Regions from separate parts of the Enterococcus silesiacus genome, predicted to be linked through region 1. Evidence: a T-box and tRNA genes for the amino acid it is inferred to sense, from the RefSeq annotation. Region 1 holds a T-box; the other regions hold tRNA genes.
The links. The T-box of region 1 lies ahead of argS (arginine--tRNA ligase). A T-box ahead of a tRNA ligase gene usually reads a tRNA of that ligase, here a tRNA-Arg.
Positions count from the first base shown of each region.

Region 1 (5,903 bases):
AGCCTGTAGCTCCTTAGCATGCGGGCTTATTCTATCAATAAACTGTTCTTTTGTCACTTCCCCTTTTTGTTGGATAGACTCTTCTGCTGTTTTAGAATCATCTGACAATACATTGATTGAAAAGATGAACGCGATACCAACAATCAACAGACCTGCAAACAGTGCGGGTAGATTCGTTTTTCTTATTTTTTTCTTTTTATACCTTGGACTATTCATACATTCCCTACTTTGTTTTGTATTCGTTCCTGCACATTCGTTTAGGACAATGGCTGACTGATTATATCAGTTTTTTTTCACACAATCAATCAACAGCTGTTGTAGTCATAGTTGTCGATGTATTCGTTTGTTTTTCAGACGTAGTTGATGGAACTGCCAAACTAGTCTCTTTTGTCTCTTCACTTGTGTTTTTGGTTTTTTCTTTTGGCGTAGCATGGCCAAAAAAAACAAAAATCACAGCACCCAACACTATAATGACGGATAAGATTCCTAAAATCTGTTTCACAAAAAAACTCCCTTACTTACTTATTCACCAACGTAAGTACCCATCAAATTTTCATTTACCCAATCAAGTAGTTCTACTTTTGAGCCTTCTAATTGACCTTGTAATGTCGCAGGCAATCGAAACGTCACAATATCATCAAAGCCCCATTCATCATAAGAAACCGTTACTTTTAAATCAATAAATGCTTGTTCCATTTCTTCGTGATTCCCTTTTGAAGGGATCAGTTCTGCGATGCCAGATCCAGATTGCAGCCATTTTTTTGCGATCAACGTTTTTAGGCGTTTATACTCTGAAACGGCAATATTTCTTTTTTCTGGAAATAGGATTGTTTGACGTAATATCTTTTGTGTTAACATCCATTCATAATCAGAAAACAAGTTTTTTATTTTTTGCATTTCTTCGCTGGTCAAATTAATTCTGCCTTTTTTCCAGTTTTCCCAGTTTTCTTTTGACGTTTGGAGATACTCGGTATAAAATTTTTCTTCTGTTTCAAATTGTTCTATAATTGCATCGATAAGAATATCTATATACATTTGGTGCATGTCATTTGCCCCCTTTTCCCCATTTTACTGAAAATATCAAAAAATTGCATCTCTTTGGATCACTTATTTCTTTATTTTTAAGAAACATTCAGCTGATTCCCATAAAAATCAGACAATTACTTGCTTGTGTCTAAAATAAACCACCATTTTGCACTTCTCATGTATAATAGAAATATACAAGTTAAAACATCTAGCTGCGTAGGCTATCACTACGCTTTTATTATAAGGAGGATTAATTATGAAGAATTACAATTGGGGTATTATCGGACTTGGGGAAATCGCCACTAGTTTTGTTGAAAGTTTCCAACAAGAAAACAGCAAGATCTCAGCTGTTGCCTCCAGAACATTGGCTAAGGCCGAAGCCTTTGCAACGAAACATGGTATCCAATCAGCTTATGGTTCGTTTGAAGCATTATTAGCTGATAAAACAATCGATATTATTTACGTTGCCGTACCTAATCGGCAGCATATCGACCATATTTTAAAAGCATTGTCAGCAGGAAAGCACGTTCTTTGTGAAAAAGCCATTACGATGAATAGTGACGAACTGGCTGAAGCAATGAAATTAGCTGAGGAAAAAAAATTGATTTTAGCTGAAGCGATGACGATTTTTAATATGCCACTATACCAAGAATTACGCAGTCAAATCGATACGAAGCGTTTTGGCAAGCTAAAAATGATTCAGGCTCCTTTTGGTAGTTATAAAGAGCCTGATCCACTGAACCGCTTTTTCAATCCTGATTTAGCAGGCGGTGCTCTGTTAGATATCGGGACTTACGCAGTATCTTTTGCCCGCTGGTTCTTTACCTCTCAGCCACAAGTGATTGCTTCTGTTATGCAGCCATTTTCAACGGGTGTGGATGAACAGTCTGCAAGTATTCTGCAAAATCAAGCACAAGAAATAGCCACTGTTTCTTTAAGCTTCCAAGCAAAAATGCCAAAGCAAGGTATCGTCGCCTTCGAGGATGCTTATATTGTAATCAACGATTATCCACGAGCGGATGAAGCAAAGATCTTTTTCAATGATGGCACCGCAGAAACAATTGTTTCTGGCAGCAGTACTCAAGCACTAAATTATGAAATTACGAATATGATTGAAATGATTGAAGGTAACAGAACGAATCGTTCACTCTTTTTAACAAAGGACGTAATCGATCTTTTAGACCAGATGCAACAAACTTGGCTAAATCAAGCCCAATAATGGAATTGATCAAAAGAGGATCAGACAAAACGTACAAGTCGTTTTGTCTGATCCTTTAAAATTGAATGACTGGACTGCCATATTTTTCCCTTCAAATATAGGTTCATCATTTCAGGCCCAGCTCCACCATTTGAATAAATCGTCGAAGTAAAAACGAGTTGCGAAAATCACGTCACTGTCTAAAAATCAGGCATTTTCCAGATCAACTTCAAATTTCTTCATTACATTTCATTTGGTGCATGTAAACCTAACAGACGTAAATCTTCTTTAATAATTGTTGCCATTGCATAAACTAAAGCTAAACGTGATTCTTTTTGCTCATCTTCTGCTAAGATCTTAACATGAGCATAGTATTTATTGAAGGCTTGGGCAACTTGGATCGCATGTTTTGCAATCACAGAAGGCTCATATTTTTCTGCTGCTTGCAAGACAATATCTGGGAATTTTTGTAATAATTTAACGACTTCCCAACTTTCTTTATCATCTAGCGCATACTCTTTTGTTTCATCGATGGTAAAGTTTGCTTTTCTTAAAATACTCATCGCACGAGCGTGCGTATATTGAACATACGGGCCTGTCTCTCCTTCAAAACGCACAACTTCTTCCAACACGAAATCAAAATTATTCAACCGATCATTTTTAAGATCATGGAAAATAACAGAGCCGATCCCAACTTGTCTTGCGACTTCTTCACGATCTGGTAAATCAGGATTTTTTTCCATAATTTGATTATTAGCTAATTCAACGGCTTCATTCAGTACCTCTTCAAGTAAAACAATTTTTCCTTTACGTGTCGATAGTTTTTTACCACCTTGTGTGATCAAACCAAACGGAACATGGTGCATGTCTTTCGACCAATCAAATCCAAGTTCATTTAAAACAGCTTTTAATTGTTTGAAGTGGTTACTTTGTTCATTACCGACAACATAGATTGATTTTGCGAAATCATAGTTACGTTTACGATAAACAGCAGCCGCTAAATCACGTGTGATATAAAGAGTGGCACCATCTGATTTTTTGATCAAGGCAGGATTTAGCTCATATGCAGATAAATCGACGATTTCAGCCCCTTGATTTTCTTGCAGTAAATGTTTTTCTTCTAGCATTGTTACGATTTCATCCATTTTATCGTTGTAGAACGCTTCTCCATTGTATGAATCAAATGAAACTTCCAACATGGAATAGATTTTATCGAATTCTTTTAATGATTCTGTACGGAACCATTGCCATAATTCAGTTGCTTCTACGTCGCCTTCTTCTAGTTTTTTAAACCAAGCACGAGCTTCTTCTTCCAATTCAGGTTGTGTTTCGGCTTCTTCATGAAATTGTACGTATAAACGTAATAATTCAGTAATTGGTGCCGTTTTAACGGCTTCTTCTGAACCCCATTTTTTATAGCCCACAATCAATTTACCAAACTGTGTGCCCCAATCACCTAAATGGTTGATGCGGATCGGTGTGTAACCAATTTTTTCAAGGATAAAAGCAATAGAATTCCCAATTACCGTTGAACGTAGATGCCCCATTGAAATTGGTTTTGCAATATTAGGTGAAGACATATCGATTGGGACATTGCCTTTTCCGCCAATGGAGCTATCGCCATAATGCCCTTTTTCTTTAGCAATTTGACCAATCACTGCTTGACTGACCATTTTTTTATTCATGAAAAAGTTCAAGTAAGGCCCAACTACTTCGATTTTTTCAAAGTCAGTTCCAGCGATTTTTTCAGCTAAATCAGCGGCGATTTGCTGTGGCGCTTTACGGTATACTTTAGCTAATGAGAAGGCTGGAAAAGCTACATCGCCGTGATCGACAGATTTAGGATTTTCCAATAATTGTGTAACGGTTTCTAAAGATAGGTCCTCTTTTACCACTTCGAAAATGGCTTTTGCTACGATTTCTTTGTTGTTCATAGATATCCTCCTAATGGTTGAGTGTTATTGTTTAATAGGAACTTGTTAGTCGATAATTATTCATTGGCTTTTAGCTTGTTGTTGAGAAAGTGTACTATTGATTTGTTAGCCTAAGGCGATTGGTGATTCACTAGTATTGAAACTTCTCTCCCGTTGGTCGCCAAGTACTGTTCATCATCTGCTCAGACGAAGCCAGTCGCAGTGATGAACAGCAAAAAGTCCCTAGTGTTAAAAAACACCAGAGACGAGATTTTCCCGCGGTACCACTCTAATTGTTCGCACTTTTATCAAGACGAACCCACTTAATCTGTTAACGGTAGATTGCCGTCTGCTTAGGCAGATTCTCCAAAGTGCGCTTCCTTCATTTGATTATTTTCGGCTTTCACCTGCCCGAAATCGCTTAGATAATAGGTAATGAAGTACTTTCTTTTTCTATGAATCATTATTAAACTGGATTCATTATAGCAAATATTTTTCTTTATGCCTAGTCTTGTCTATTGATTTTTACGTTTAGATCGTCATAAAGGATAAACCAGGCTCCGCGTTTAAGTGATAATCTGCAAAATGTCCTTTTTCAGCTTCAACAAATGCTGCGGCTCCGATCATTGCTGCGTTATCTCCGCATAGTCTAAGCGGCGGAACAATAAACCTGACTCCTGGGAGTTTTTCGGTCACTTCTTTGCCCAACCGATCACGCAAGCCCATATTGGCTGCAACACCACCTGCCATCACTAATTGTTTGACTGGATATTCTTTACAAGCCCGAATCGTTTTATCAACTAAAACATCAATCACACTCGCTTGAAAACTTGCAGCCAAATCGTTTACTATCAACTCTTCATCACGCTGTTCAGCATTATGAACCGTATTGATAAACGAACTTTTCAAGCCACTAAAACTAAAATCATAATTGTCTTCTTTGATCATTGCCCGAGGAAAATGATACGTGTCTTGTCCAAGATGCGCTAGCTCATCGATTTCTTTGCCGCTTGGATAAGTTAAGCCTAAAACCCTACCGACTTTATCATACGCTTCACCTGCTGCATCATCTCTCGTTTCACCGATGATTTCAAATGAACCTGTTTCTTTCATGTAAACTAATTCCGTATGACCACCGCTGACTAATAAGGCCATCAATGGAAACTGCAGAGGTTTCACAAAGTGCGCCGCATAAATGTGTCCAGCCATATGATTGACTGGAATCAAAGGCAAATCATGCGCCCAAGCAAATGCTTTGGCGGCAGAAATTCCGATCAATAAAGCACCGACCAAACCAGGTCCATACGTAACCCCAACGCCACTCAAATCACTGGGTTCTACACCAGCTTCAACTAAAGCATCTTCAATACATAACGTGATTTCTTCCACATGATGACGACTAGCAACTTCTGGTACGACGCCGCCAAAACGTTTATGACTTTTCACTTGAGAAGCCACGATATTGGATAAAATTTTAGCGCCATCTTCAATCACTGCAACGCTTGTTTCGTCACAACTACTTTCAATAGCCAATAGTAATTTTCTTTCTTTATTAAAAAAAGTCATTGATTCACTTCCTTAACTGTTAAACACATAACGATCCCGTCTTCTTTAGGATGACTGTAATAATTTTTCCGATGATTGATTGTTTTGAATCCTTTTTTTTCATATAGTTTTTGTGCCTTTAAATTAGACTCACGCACTTCTAAAAAGACTTGACAAACTTCTTGCTCGACAAATCGTTGGAGCAAGTGATCGAACAATTG
Region 1 covers NZ_JXLC01000012.1:63,828-69,730, forward strand. The annotation lists gene RV15_RS09680 (glycoside hydrolase family 73 protein) at 1-216, opposite strand, end outside; gene RV15_RS09685 (hypothetical protein) at 302-502, opposite strand; gene RV15_RS09690 (hypothetical protein) at 523-1,044, opposite strand; gene RV15_RS09695 (Gfo/Idh/MocA family protein) at 1,283-2,245, shown strand; gene argS (arginine--tRNA ligase) at 2,467-4,158, opposite strand; T-box leader at 4,396-4,602, opposite strand; gene tsaD (tRNA (adenosine(37)-N6)-threonylcarbamoyltransferase complex transferase subunit TsaD) at 4,669-5,703, opposite strand; gene rimI (ribosomal protein S18-alanine N-acetyltransferase) at 5,700-5,903, opposite strand, start outside.

Region 2 (5,903 bases), on a different contig from region 1:
CGGTTTGTCTCAGGGCTACGGAGCTGTTCTTTTAATTGTGTTGTTAGTGCATGTTTTATGGTTCTTCGGACTTCATGGAACGAACATTATGTCACCGGTTTTACAATCGATTTATGGTGTTGCGATGGTTGATAATACTAATGCTTACCAACAAGGACAAGAAATCCCTTATAAATGGGTTGCGGGTTCCTTTGAAGCGTTCGTTTGGCCTGGTGGAGCGGGTGTGACACTGGTCTTGATTATCTCAATCCTGCTTTTATCTAAACGGGCGGATTATAAAACGGTCGGCAAACTTGGCATAGGACCAGGACTATTCAATATTAATGAACCAGTCATGTTTGGGATGCCAGTTGTATTGAATCCGATTATGCTGATCCCATTCATCTTAGCACCGATAGCAACAGCTACGATCGCTTATTTTGCAACAATGGCTGGATTAGTGAATCCTGTTGTTGTAAATGTGATTTGGGTAATGCCAACGATTATTAGTGGGTTCTTAGCAACAGCAGGTGATTGGCGAGCAATTGTTTTAACGATCGTCAATTTGGCTGTGGCATTTATGATTTGGGCACCGTTTGTTATTGCAGCAAATAAAATGGATCCAAATCTAGGTGAGCCAGAAGAATAAGAGGACAATCTTTTTAGCCTTATTTAGTGTAAATGAACATCAGATGATGAGACTAGGATCTGACGTTGGTAGTCAGATCCTAGTCTTTTTTGTCCATTGACAGAGTTCACTTTTTTCTGGACATCGCTCTTCATTGGAGTACAATGAAAAGTAAATCGTTATTTTAGTTAGGGTGGTCACAGTGGAAAAAGAAGTACGTCTTATGGGTGAAGAAAAAATTGATGAGATATTTGATTTAGCAGCATATGCTTTTAATGCTGAGCCAACGGAAGAACGAAAATTACGTTTCAAGACCATGGTTGCTCATTCGTTGAATTATGGGTATTTTTTAGGAAATACCTTAACAAGCCAAATTATTTCTACGCCATTTAAAGTAGCCTTCCACGAAACGAGTTATCAAATGGCTGGCATTGGTTGTGTTTCGTCTTATCCTGAATATCGAGGACAAGGTGGTATTTCAATGATTATGAAACAGCTGTTAACGGAATTAGCTGAAAACAAGGTTGAACTTGCTTACTTAGCGCCGTTTTCATATTCTTTTTATCGAAAATATGGTTTTGAGCAAGTATTTGAGCAAATTAGTTATACAGTTAAGGCAGCAGATTGGCCAAACATGAAAGCAACACCAGGCCAGATGAAACGAGTGACTTATGAAAAAGCCCAAAGTGTCTGTCAGCATATTTATTCTGAGTTATCAAGCAATCAAAGAGGGGCAGTGATTCGGGATGATTGGTGGTTTGGTTATGCATTTGGTCTGGATGATAAGAATCGATTTGCGCTCTATGAAGATGAGTTGGGAAACCCTCTGGGATATTTGATCTATCAATCTAGTGCAGAGCGTTTTGTTATTAAGGAATGGGGCTATGTAACAAATCAAGCCTTTCAATCGCTCGTTCGTTTTATTGGTTCACATAGTGGGTCATCGCGAGAATTTTATTTAGAAACAGGGTTTGATGGCACAAATCTAAGCTATCTGATGTCGTCTCCTTTAGTAGAAATGAAAATCACCCCTTTTATGATGGCCAGAATTGTTGATCTAGCAAGTTTTCTTGGTAAATATCCTTTTACAGAAGGGGATAAAGAAACGTATTATCTTAAAGTTGAAGATGAGTATGGTTCGTGGAACCAAGGAATCTGGGAATTACAAATAACTGAACTGGGTCAGAGTACTGTCAAAAAGCTCGACCAAATTCCTGAATCATTGACAGAAGATGAAGCGATTATCAGCACGATCCAAGTTTTGACACAACTTTTTATGGGGTACCGTACCGGGAGTGAATTATATTTTTATGGAAAAATCACAGGGACAGAAAAGCTGATTCAATCATTGGATCAGCGCTTAGTAAAAGGTAAGCCAATTTTAGCAGATTACTTTTAAAAAAATAGACGAGGTGAGTTGGTTGTTCCAATGCTCACGTCGTCTATTTTAATTTATGCCTTACTTTCGTCATCTTCTATTGTTTCTCCTGAGGGTTCTTCATGATAGTCTTTTAACGCTTCTTTAAAAATTTCTTCTTTTTCCTGTTTATAATTATCTTGGCGTTCAGCAAACACTTTTTCTTTTGGTTTATCAGTCATACCTGTTACCTCTACTTTCTTTTTATTTACCTGAATGGTATGGTTCAACCTTAACATCGATAGATAGACTTTGCGAGTTTTTAGACTGTAAGCAAATGATTAGCGGAACTAGCTAGAAGTCCTTATAATATAAGATAAAGATACGTATAAAAAGTTTAAAATTGAAAGGCAGTGAACAGCATGAGTAAAACAAAAGAAGAAAAAGTCGCAAGAAATGGTAAAATCGGGAAAACATTAGCCGTTGTTGTCGGTGGGCTTTATTTGGTCAAAATGCTGAAAGGCAAAAAGAACGTTAAAAAATAGAAACTATTGGGAAAGCAGTCTTGATTTTTAGGTCAGGATTGCTTTCTTTTTATTTTTCATTGACACTGACTGAAAAGACTTTTAAAATAAGTAGGTAAATGTTCTCGTAGCTCAGTAGGATAGAGCAATCGCCTCCAAAGAAAGGACACATCTGGTTTTTAATCAGTCGGAGGGGAGTATTAAATTTTATTTTGTCCCAGTACCTCAGTAGGATAGAGGGTTCGCCTCCTAAGCGAAACGTCGCAGGTTCGATTCCTGTCTGGGACGTCATAGAAAGTCCGCTGGAAGCCTTTGTAATAACGGTTTTCAGTTTTTTATACATGTTCCTATATAGTACCATTCAATCAAATAGTGTTAAATCTTTGTAGACACTTTTTGTCTATCTATCCCACCAAGTGCTTGTTGTACAAGTTAAGCAATCAATTCAGCAAGGATTATTCACAAGGATATGTTATAGTTTGTAGAAAAAATAAAAGAGGTATGTTATGGAAATAAAGGATAATATCCGTGGGTATCCTAACAAGTCAAATCTTAAGTATAATCGTTTGGGACAAATGTATTTTGATGATCTGCTCTACGTTACAAAATGGACTGTACAACATCATACCCTTCATAGTGAAACACAGTTTGTCTACTTAGAACCTGAACAATTTAATTTTGATAGTTCGACGATAGAATCTTTGAAAACACGCCTCAATCATAACGGATTTCTTCCCGAATACGACGAAATATTAAGTCCGTATCACCGTAATAAACACTTAGAACTTTACTTTGTAACTAAGGGATCATTACGCATTAAGGTTCAAAAAGATTTTTATACGCTGAATACTGGTTCTGCCTTGTTTATTAATTCAAATACAAATCATAGTGATGTCATTTCATTGGAACCTCTAGAGTTGTATATTATTGGCTTTAACGAAAATTTCTTTCATGATAATACACTTCAGGCTATACAAAACACGAAGTTTCGTCATTTTATCAATCAGACTTTCCAAGTGCATAATAAGGATAGTGAAGCGTGGTTTATCGATACTAAAGATGGCGGACAATTTTTGAGACACTACACAGAACTCATGCGTGATGAGCTAACAATACGTACTATAGGATATGCTGACCTGGTTCGAATTGCTGGCCTTCGTATACTGGACAGGTTCTCAAAAGAAACGCCAACGATAGTCAAAGACTCGGGAAGAAACCATAAACTCCTAATATTTCATGAGGTAACTCAATATTTAGATCATTACTATGGTTCTGCTAGTTTGACTGATTTGGCTGATTATTTGAAATTTTCTAAATCCTATTTTAATCGCATAATTAAGGAAGTTTCTGGAAAAACTTATACGGATCTATTACAGGAGGTTCGCATCGAAAAAGCTAAGGAAATGTTACGGAAAACGGATGAGCCGATCATGGAAATTGCCCAGAAAGTCGGCTATACAAACATGACTTATTTTTATGAATTATTTAAATCAATGACGGGTGTTACACCAAAAGAGTATCGTGAAAAGACTATTTAGTGCTTAAAAAGCTAGATAGTCTTTTTTTTTAACTTTCTAAGACAATGACAGGGTATTCAAATCACTCTATAATACTCTTATATCTTGAACTTAACTATTTCAAGATTCAGGTTGAGGAGGATATTGTATCATGACATATGAAATTGATTATCGTACACTTGTTGGAAAAATGACACTTGAGGAAAAAGCATCCCTTATGTCAGGAGAAAATTTTTGGTATTCACAGAGTTTGCCACAATATGGCATCCCAGCGATTATGCTCACAGATGGTCCCCATGGGCTGCGTAAGCAAATTGGTGATGCTGATCACTTAGGGATTAATGGAAGTATTCCAGCAACATGTTTCCCTACTGCAGCGACTATCGCAAATAGCTGGGATGTTGATCTTATTCGTGAAATGGGAGTAGCGCTTGGTACAGAAGCAGCAGCCGAATCTATTAGTGTCGTTTTAGGACCTGGTATGAATATCAAACGGGATCCATTATCAGGGCGTAACTTCGAATATTTTTCAGAGGATCCTTACCTATCTGGTAAACTCTCATCTGCACTGATTCGAGGTATGCAAGAGAAAGGGATTGCGGCGTGTGCGAAACACTTTGCTGTTAACTCTCAAGAGTACTTACGAATGACGATTGATGAAATTGTTGATAAACGTGCATTGCATGAACTTTACCTTGAATCTTTTAGAATGGCTGTCCAAGAGGGAAAGGTAATTTCGATGATGACCTCTTATAATAAAGTCAATGGCACATATACCAATGAGAATGATTATCTTTTAGATACAGTCCTCAAAAAAACATGGGGCTTTGATGGCTTAATTGTCACAGACTGGGGCGGCAATAATGACCGTGTTGCTGGTTTAAAGGCTGGTAACCAACTTGAAATGCCTTCAACTCTTGGTGTTACCGATTTAGAAATCGTAAACGCTGTCCGTTCTGGAGACCTTGAAGAATCGATACTTGACACCCGTGTTTTAGAGTTCTTAAAAGTTGTTGATAAAATTAAGCCATTACCTGCTGAGGCTGCCGATATGGAAGCACATCATGAAAAAGCTGTCGATATTGCAAGTCAGTCGATGGTTCTACTAAAAAACAAAGACAATTGTTTACCTTTAAATTCTAAAACTAAAGTCGCGGTGATCGGCGATTTTGCAGAAACACCTCGTTATCAAGGGGCTGGTAGTTCATCAATCAATGCTTACAAGCTTGATAATCTTTTAAATGCCTTAGATGAAACAGATATTGAGGTCGTGGCTTATGCAAAAGGCTTCGAGCGTTACGGTAATACCAAAAAAGCTGTCTATGATGAAGCTTTACAAGCTGCTGGTCAAGCAGATACGCTCTTAGTCTTCCTAGGTTTAGACGAAAGCTATGAGTCAGAAGGGGTAGATCGTAGTCACCTCAATTTACCACAAGACCAAATTACACTCATCAATCAGTTAACCAAACTCAATAAAAAAATAATCGTATTGCTTGCTGGTGGAGCTGTCATGAGTTTACCATTCATCAATGAAATTGATGCTTGTATCCATACCTATCTTGCTGGACAAGGTGGTGGTAAAGCCCTTGCGAAAATCTTAACGGGTGAAGTGAACCCTTCTGGAAAACTATCCGAGACTTACCCGTTATCATACGAAGAGGTCTCATCGGCTGGTTACTTTCCTGGTAAAGAAGCAATATCAGAACATCGTGAAAGTATTTTTATAGGGTATCGTTATTTTGATACGAAAAAAATACCCGTTCAATTTGAATTTGGTTTCGGTTTATCGTATACAAGCTTCACCTACAATCATGTTATGTTTGAAGATAATCATATAACTTTAGAAGTTACCAATACGGGAGCTGTAGGTGGGAGTGACGTCGTACAAGTCTATGTAC
Region 2 covers NZ_JXLC01000023.1:3,939-9,841, forward strand. The annotation lists gene RV15_RS13955 (PTS sugar transporter subunit IIC) at 1-628, shown strand, start outside; gene RV15_RS13960 (GNAT family N-acetyltransferase) at 810-2,006, shown strand; gene RV15_RS18780 (hypothetical protein) at 2,060-2,206, opposite strand; gene RV15_RS19075 (hypothetical protein) at 2,387-2,509, shown strand; tRNA gene RV15_RS13965 (tRNA-Arg) at 2,703-2,776, shown strand; gene RV15_RS13970 (AraC family transcriptional regulator) at 2,995-4,026, shown strand; gene RV15_RS13975 (glycoside hydrolase family 3 C-terminal domain-containing protein) at 4,157-5,903, shown strand, end outside.
Region 2: it encodes a tRNA-Arg, which carries the amino acid that the T-box ahead of argS (arginine--tRNA ligase) is inferred to sense. The anticodon was not compared.

Region 3 (5,903 bases), on a different contig from region 1:
AATACCCAATCAAATTGATCATTCATTATATAACACTTTTAAACTTTTTTTGATCTTGCATAGTGAACAGAAATTGATTGACAAAGCTGAGTTTCTACGGTAATCTGTTATTTGTATTATTAATAGTGCCGCCTTAGCTCAGCTGGTAGAGCACCACCATGGTAAGGTGGGGGTCGACGGTTCGAATCCGTCAGGTGGCTTATCGAAAGAGGATGGGACAGAAGTGTTTAACTCCGAGAAATAAGAAGGAATTCACGAAAATTGTTTTTCAAATTTTTGTGAATTTCAGCTTATTTCCGAAGGAGTTGCTTCTGCTCCCACCGTTTATTCGGATTCCTTGAGGCTGGGATGTAACTCATAGAGTTATAGCCCAGCCTCTTTTTGTTCTATTTTAGCAAAAAACAGATATAATAAAAGAAAATATACTTTTTAAGAGGTGAAACAGGTTGTCTAATTATGCAAATTTAAGCTTCGAATTCTATCAAAAAAATGACCAACATCTTTATTCTATTCTCACTAAAGATATTCGCGTGATGCGTTATATCACTGAAAAAGCAGAGTCTGAAGTTGAAGCTGCTGAAAATTTTGAAAAGATTTTAGCTTACAATACGACTCACACTGATCAAACTGGCTACTATAAAATCTTTGATCAAGATACCTATATTGGCTTTGGTAAATTATCTTGGGATGAAGAAAATAAAATCGAGATCGGTTACATGCTCTTACCCGAACAATGGGGACAAGGTTATGCTACACAAATAATAGCTCGTTTATTAAACCTGATAAAACAATCAGAACGACTCTCTCAAGCCACCACTTACGCCATAATCGATCCTAAAAATGGTGCATCAAAACATCTATTAGAAAAGAATCACTTTGTCTCTGTCTGGCAAGGTATCGAAGCTGGCTTACTTTCTGAGCATTTGATTTGGCAACCTTGATCTATTATTCCCAAAAACGTCTAACCCTTTGAGCAACCCTCAAGAGTTAGACGCTTTTTTTCAATCATCATATCGTTTTCGTTTAGACGAAGCTGGTATTCCCAATGCCTCCCGATATTTTGTAACGGTACGACGGGAAATTTCAATTTCTTGTTCTTTTAACAAATCTACTAGTTTCTGATCGGAGAGTGGTTTGGCTTTATTTTCGTTATCTACTAATGCTTGTAATTGTTTTTTGATACTGCTAGTTGAAGTTTCTTCTCCTGTATTATCATTCGATAAACCATGAGAGAAAAATGAACGTAGCTCAAAAACACCAAATTCCGTTTCTAAATATTTACCATTCACTGTTCGACTAACTGTAGATTCATGAATATTCAGCGTTTCCGCAATTTCTTTTAACGTCATTGGTTTTAACGGACGATCTTCTTTGAAAAAAAATTCTTGCTGACGTTGGACAATTTCTGTACCGACTCTTAAAATCGTATCGCCACGTTGAATAATCGTTTTTTCCAGCCATTCGAACTCATTTTTCTTTTCCTTGATGTAGTCCTGCACTTCTTTGTCATCCGTTGCTTCCATCCGTTCAAAATAAGCTTGTTGGAACTGAATAGTCGGGGTGCCAGTTTTATTGGAACGAACCGTTAGCTGCTTGTCTTTGATGCGTAGTGTTAAATCTGGGCGGATATATAACCCAGAAGTGGATTCAAAAATACTACCTGGCGCTGGTGTTAACGTTTGAATGTAATCAAAAATCGTTTGGATCTCCGATAATGCGACATCAAACTTTTTAGCGATCATTCCCCATTTACGATTAGCTAAATGATCGAATTCTTCTTCTATGACAATATAAGCTAACTCTGGTGCTGTTTCATCTCGCTCAATTTGCAGCAATAAACACTCATGCAAGTCTCTTGCCCCAACTCCTGCTGGATCTAATTGCTGAATCAACGTCAAAGCATCGAGCATTTCGATTGCTGTTGCTCCAGTTTTTAGCGTTGCCTCCTCTAAGTCGATCATCAAGTAGCCGTTTAAATCAATATATTCAACCAAAAATAATACTAGAGTACGCAGATAAGTATCCCGATAATTCAAATGAATTTGATCGATCAAATATTCAAAAAGCGAAGTATGCTCATCAGGAATTTGATTCAAATAATTATTTTCTTCATTCGTATATGTTCGACTACCGGAACTTGGAAAATCACCATAGTTTGTTTCTGTGTGAATATCGATCAATGGATTTTCTAGCGATTTAGCTTCTATGTATGCGAAAAGTTCTTCTGAATTGTACTGTAAAATCTGAATCGACTGCTGTAATTGCTGGGTCATTGCAAGTTTTTGGACTTGTTTTTGTTGTTGTGATAAATGTTGTTCAAATTTCATTATTTTGGTCCTCCCCCTTGTAATTTATCGAAATATCAGCTAAACTAGTAAACGTGCTTGCGCCCTTAGTGTAGTGGATATCACGTAAGATTCCGGTTCTTGAGACGGGGGTTCGATTCCCTCAGGGCGCGTTTTATAATTAGTACCCCCTTAACACTAAAGAGGGTATTTTTTTTATTCAAATTAAAACTTTTTTCCTCCCCTATTGTATCATAAAAAATGCCCTTATGTTTTTCAATTTCCAGCTGCTGATTATTTATCAGTCAATTAGTTCTTGCTCTTATGCATTCTTGATCATTTTTTAAAAAAGAAAAAGTCTAGGTTTTTATCCCTAGACTAATCTTCTAATTTATAATTAAATTTCTTATTAAAACTTTAAATCTAGTCAAAACATGTAAAAACTACTCAATTGCTTCTAAAAGTATGATCGGTGTGTTGTACATCACAACTCTAGAGTCTTCCGTATATATCTTTTTTATGACCCCTCTTTCCTCCATAACGATATCATAACAAACAGACAGACTTTCTATTGTAAATAACAGATTGCCTTTTTCTTGTATACTATTTATTTTTACCTCATCATTTATGGCTATTTTTCCTACTAAATTGGAGAGAATTAGTCTATGTCCATATAAAAACAACCTAACATAGCTAATTGCAAATTCATTTTCTTTATTTATTCGTTGTTCAACTTCATTTTTAATATTCTTGAAAAAATATTCTTTTTTCATTTTTACTCCTTTGTATCACTCTAAAAAATTGAATTGCTCTACTAAACTTTCCTCTAGGAAATACTGGTTGAATTTCTCTTGTCTTAGGTTTATCTTGCTTAACAGAACAATTGTTTTGAAGTGTGAATAAAATGAAATAAGAGCCAATATACATAACTAGTTGACTAAAATAAAAAAATTTATGCTCTCTAGACAATATATTCTATCTATTTTAATTCAGTTTATAATCTCTTTTAGTTTTAAAAATTGCAAGAACATAAAAGAGAACAATTAATAGACCAATATAAACCGTATTTGGGATTACTGTTGATAAGTCCTTCCCTATTTCGATATCTTTGAATAACAATATAAATCTCTTTTGAGGCATAACCTGAATTATTTTTTCTAACCAAAGATTACCTCCTTCGAATGAAAAGAAACTACCTGACAACATAGTTGTAATAATAATGAGTAGTGATCCAAACATGTTGGCTTTGTCACCCTCTTTGAAAATAGCTGCAATCAACAAAGAAAAACTTGTAGCAAATAGACAAACAAATAGTAACAGTAGGCTTAATTGCCAATAAGACATCCCAAACTCTTTTTGAAAGACTACATTCACACCAAAGATAAAGCACAATGTAGGGAGAAAAATTAAAAGAAAAGCAAATAATGAATGACCTATAAGTATTCGAACAAAGGAAATTGGCGCAGTAACAATACGCTCCAATAGATGTTTTTCTTTTTCTTCACTAAATAACATCATATTTGTTAAGCTAGCCATCATTAAAAACATCAGTAAGTAGCTGAGAAGTGTGACACCTAAACTATCTTTTGTATTACTTGATAGATCAGTTGAATTTATTGAATCTTCTAGCACATCAGTAAGTTGGGACTTGAAATTTTCACCTTTGATGGTCTCAATAGTATATCCTTTTAGCCCATCAGTAGAAACAATTGCATCATAACTACCTTTTACAAGTTCAGATTTCAATGGCTTTTGATCTACGTAAATTATATTTAACTGTTTTGATTGAATTGTCACTTCATTTTTTTCACCAACAACCGCAACTGTTGCTACAACTGCTGTCCGATTTGATAAAACAAAAGAAAGGATAATAACAGCTAGAATAAGCACAAACATAATTCCGATCCTAGCTATACTATTTTTAGTACGTAACCAGTCATTTTTAATTATACTTATCATAAATAATCCTCCCCTTTGAATAAGTAACCACAAAAAATAATACTAATTAGAGATAGTATCACTAGAATAATCAAACTAGGCAGAAATGCTTTCGTATGATCATCATAAATCAGTTGAAAAATTGTATCGGTTACTCTGGTCAGTGGAAGTATCTCACTAAATTTTTGGATTTGTTTGCTAATACTGGATAAAGGGAAAAACAAGCCTGAAGCAATGGCAATCAACGCACTAATCAAACTGATTAGTTGGTTTGCTACTCCTTCATCCTTAAAAATACAGCATACGAGCACCCCTAAACAGCAACAAAAGAAGTTCAACACTAAAAATAAAACCCATACTTGAATAGCTGCTACACCCATACCATAATTTGCGCCAAACAAAATAGAGAGAATCACTCCAGTTAGAGTGTAACAAACAGTAGTAAAAATAAAAGTTCCCATAATTTTGGCCAATGGAATAAATAATGATGGTACTGGCGAATAAATAATTCGCATATTTGGATTTTTAACACGTTCCTCTAAAAAGCAATTTGCAGAAAATGTTGCAGAATTCAATACACTGAAAATCATCATTGTTACGCCATAATAATCATAACTACTAAATTCCCCACCATACATTCCTTCAGTTAACAATCCTAAAATAACAGTAAGAGAAAATGGAAATGCAAATCCCATAATAAGCCATGATGGATTAATAAATAAACTAATTGTATCTTGTTGGAGTATTTTGAAAAAACGATACATTTGCTCCCCTCCTTATTCTCTTAAATAACGCCCAGTTAAATCAAGAAATACACTTTCCAAATTCCCAGTTTGTAACGAAATATTCATAATTATTTGATTTTGTTTTGTCAGACAAGTAATTATTTTATCCAAAATTTCTGCATCTCGCTTAACAAATATTTCCATGCGGTTATCATTTAAAATAACATTATCAACGCCGTCAATATCATAAAATAATTCTAATGAAAGTTCTCCGACTTTGTCTAAATCGATCATAATTTTTTTATTACCAGACAGCCGTTTCAGCTCTTCATTTGTCCCTGTAGCGATAATCTCACCATGGTCCATTATAATAATTCGAGTAGATATTTCTTCAACCTCCTCCATATAATGGGTTGTATAAAGAATAGTCATTCCATTCTCTCTCATTTTCCTTATTGACTCTAAAATATGATTTCTAGATTGCGGGTCAATTCCTACTGTTGGCTCATCCATGATTAATAGGTTAGGACGATGAGCAATTGCACAAGCAATATTTAATCTTCTTTTCATTCCTCCTGAAAAAGTATGTACTTTTTCTTTTCTTTTACTCACTAACCCAACAGACTCTAAGGAAAAATCAATACCTGCTTGCAGGCTATCACCTTTTAATCCATATAAAGACGCGAAAAACTTTACATTTTGTTCTGCAGTTAGATCTTCGTACAAAGCTAGATCTTGAGGAACAACTCCTAACTGTTTTTTGAAATTTTTTAAATCTTTGTAGATAGATTCGCCTTTATAAAGAATTTCACCTTTATCTAAATTAAGTGTACCGCAAATAATATTAATGGTTGTACTTTTGGCAGCACCATTCGGACCTAAGAAACATAAAATTTCCTGTTTATCGATTTCAAAAGATATACCCTGAACAACTTTTTTATCCCCATAACTTTTC
Region 3 covers NZ_JXLC01000004.1:165,344-171,246, forward strand. The annotation lists tRNA gene RV15_RS04365 (tRNA-Thr) at 128-200, shown strand; gene RV15_RS04375 (GNAT family N-acetyltransferase) at 447-941, shown strand; gene rpoN (RNA polymerase factor sigma-54) at 1,002-2,327, opposite strand; tRNA gene RV15_RS04385 (tRNA-Arg) at 2,387-2,458, shown strand; gene RV15_RS04390 (hypothetical protein) at 2,729-3,058, opposite strand; gene RV15_RS04395 (ABC transporter permease) at 3,270-4,244, opposite strand; gene RV15_RS04400 (ABC transporter permease) at 4,241-4,987, opposite strand; gene RV15_RS04405 (ABC transporter ATP-binding protein) at 5,000-5,903, opposite strand, start outside.
Region 3: it encodes a tRNA-Arg, which carries the amino acid that the T-box ahead of argS (arginine--tRNA ligase) is inferred to sense. The anticodon was not compared.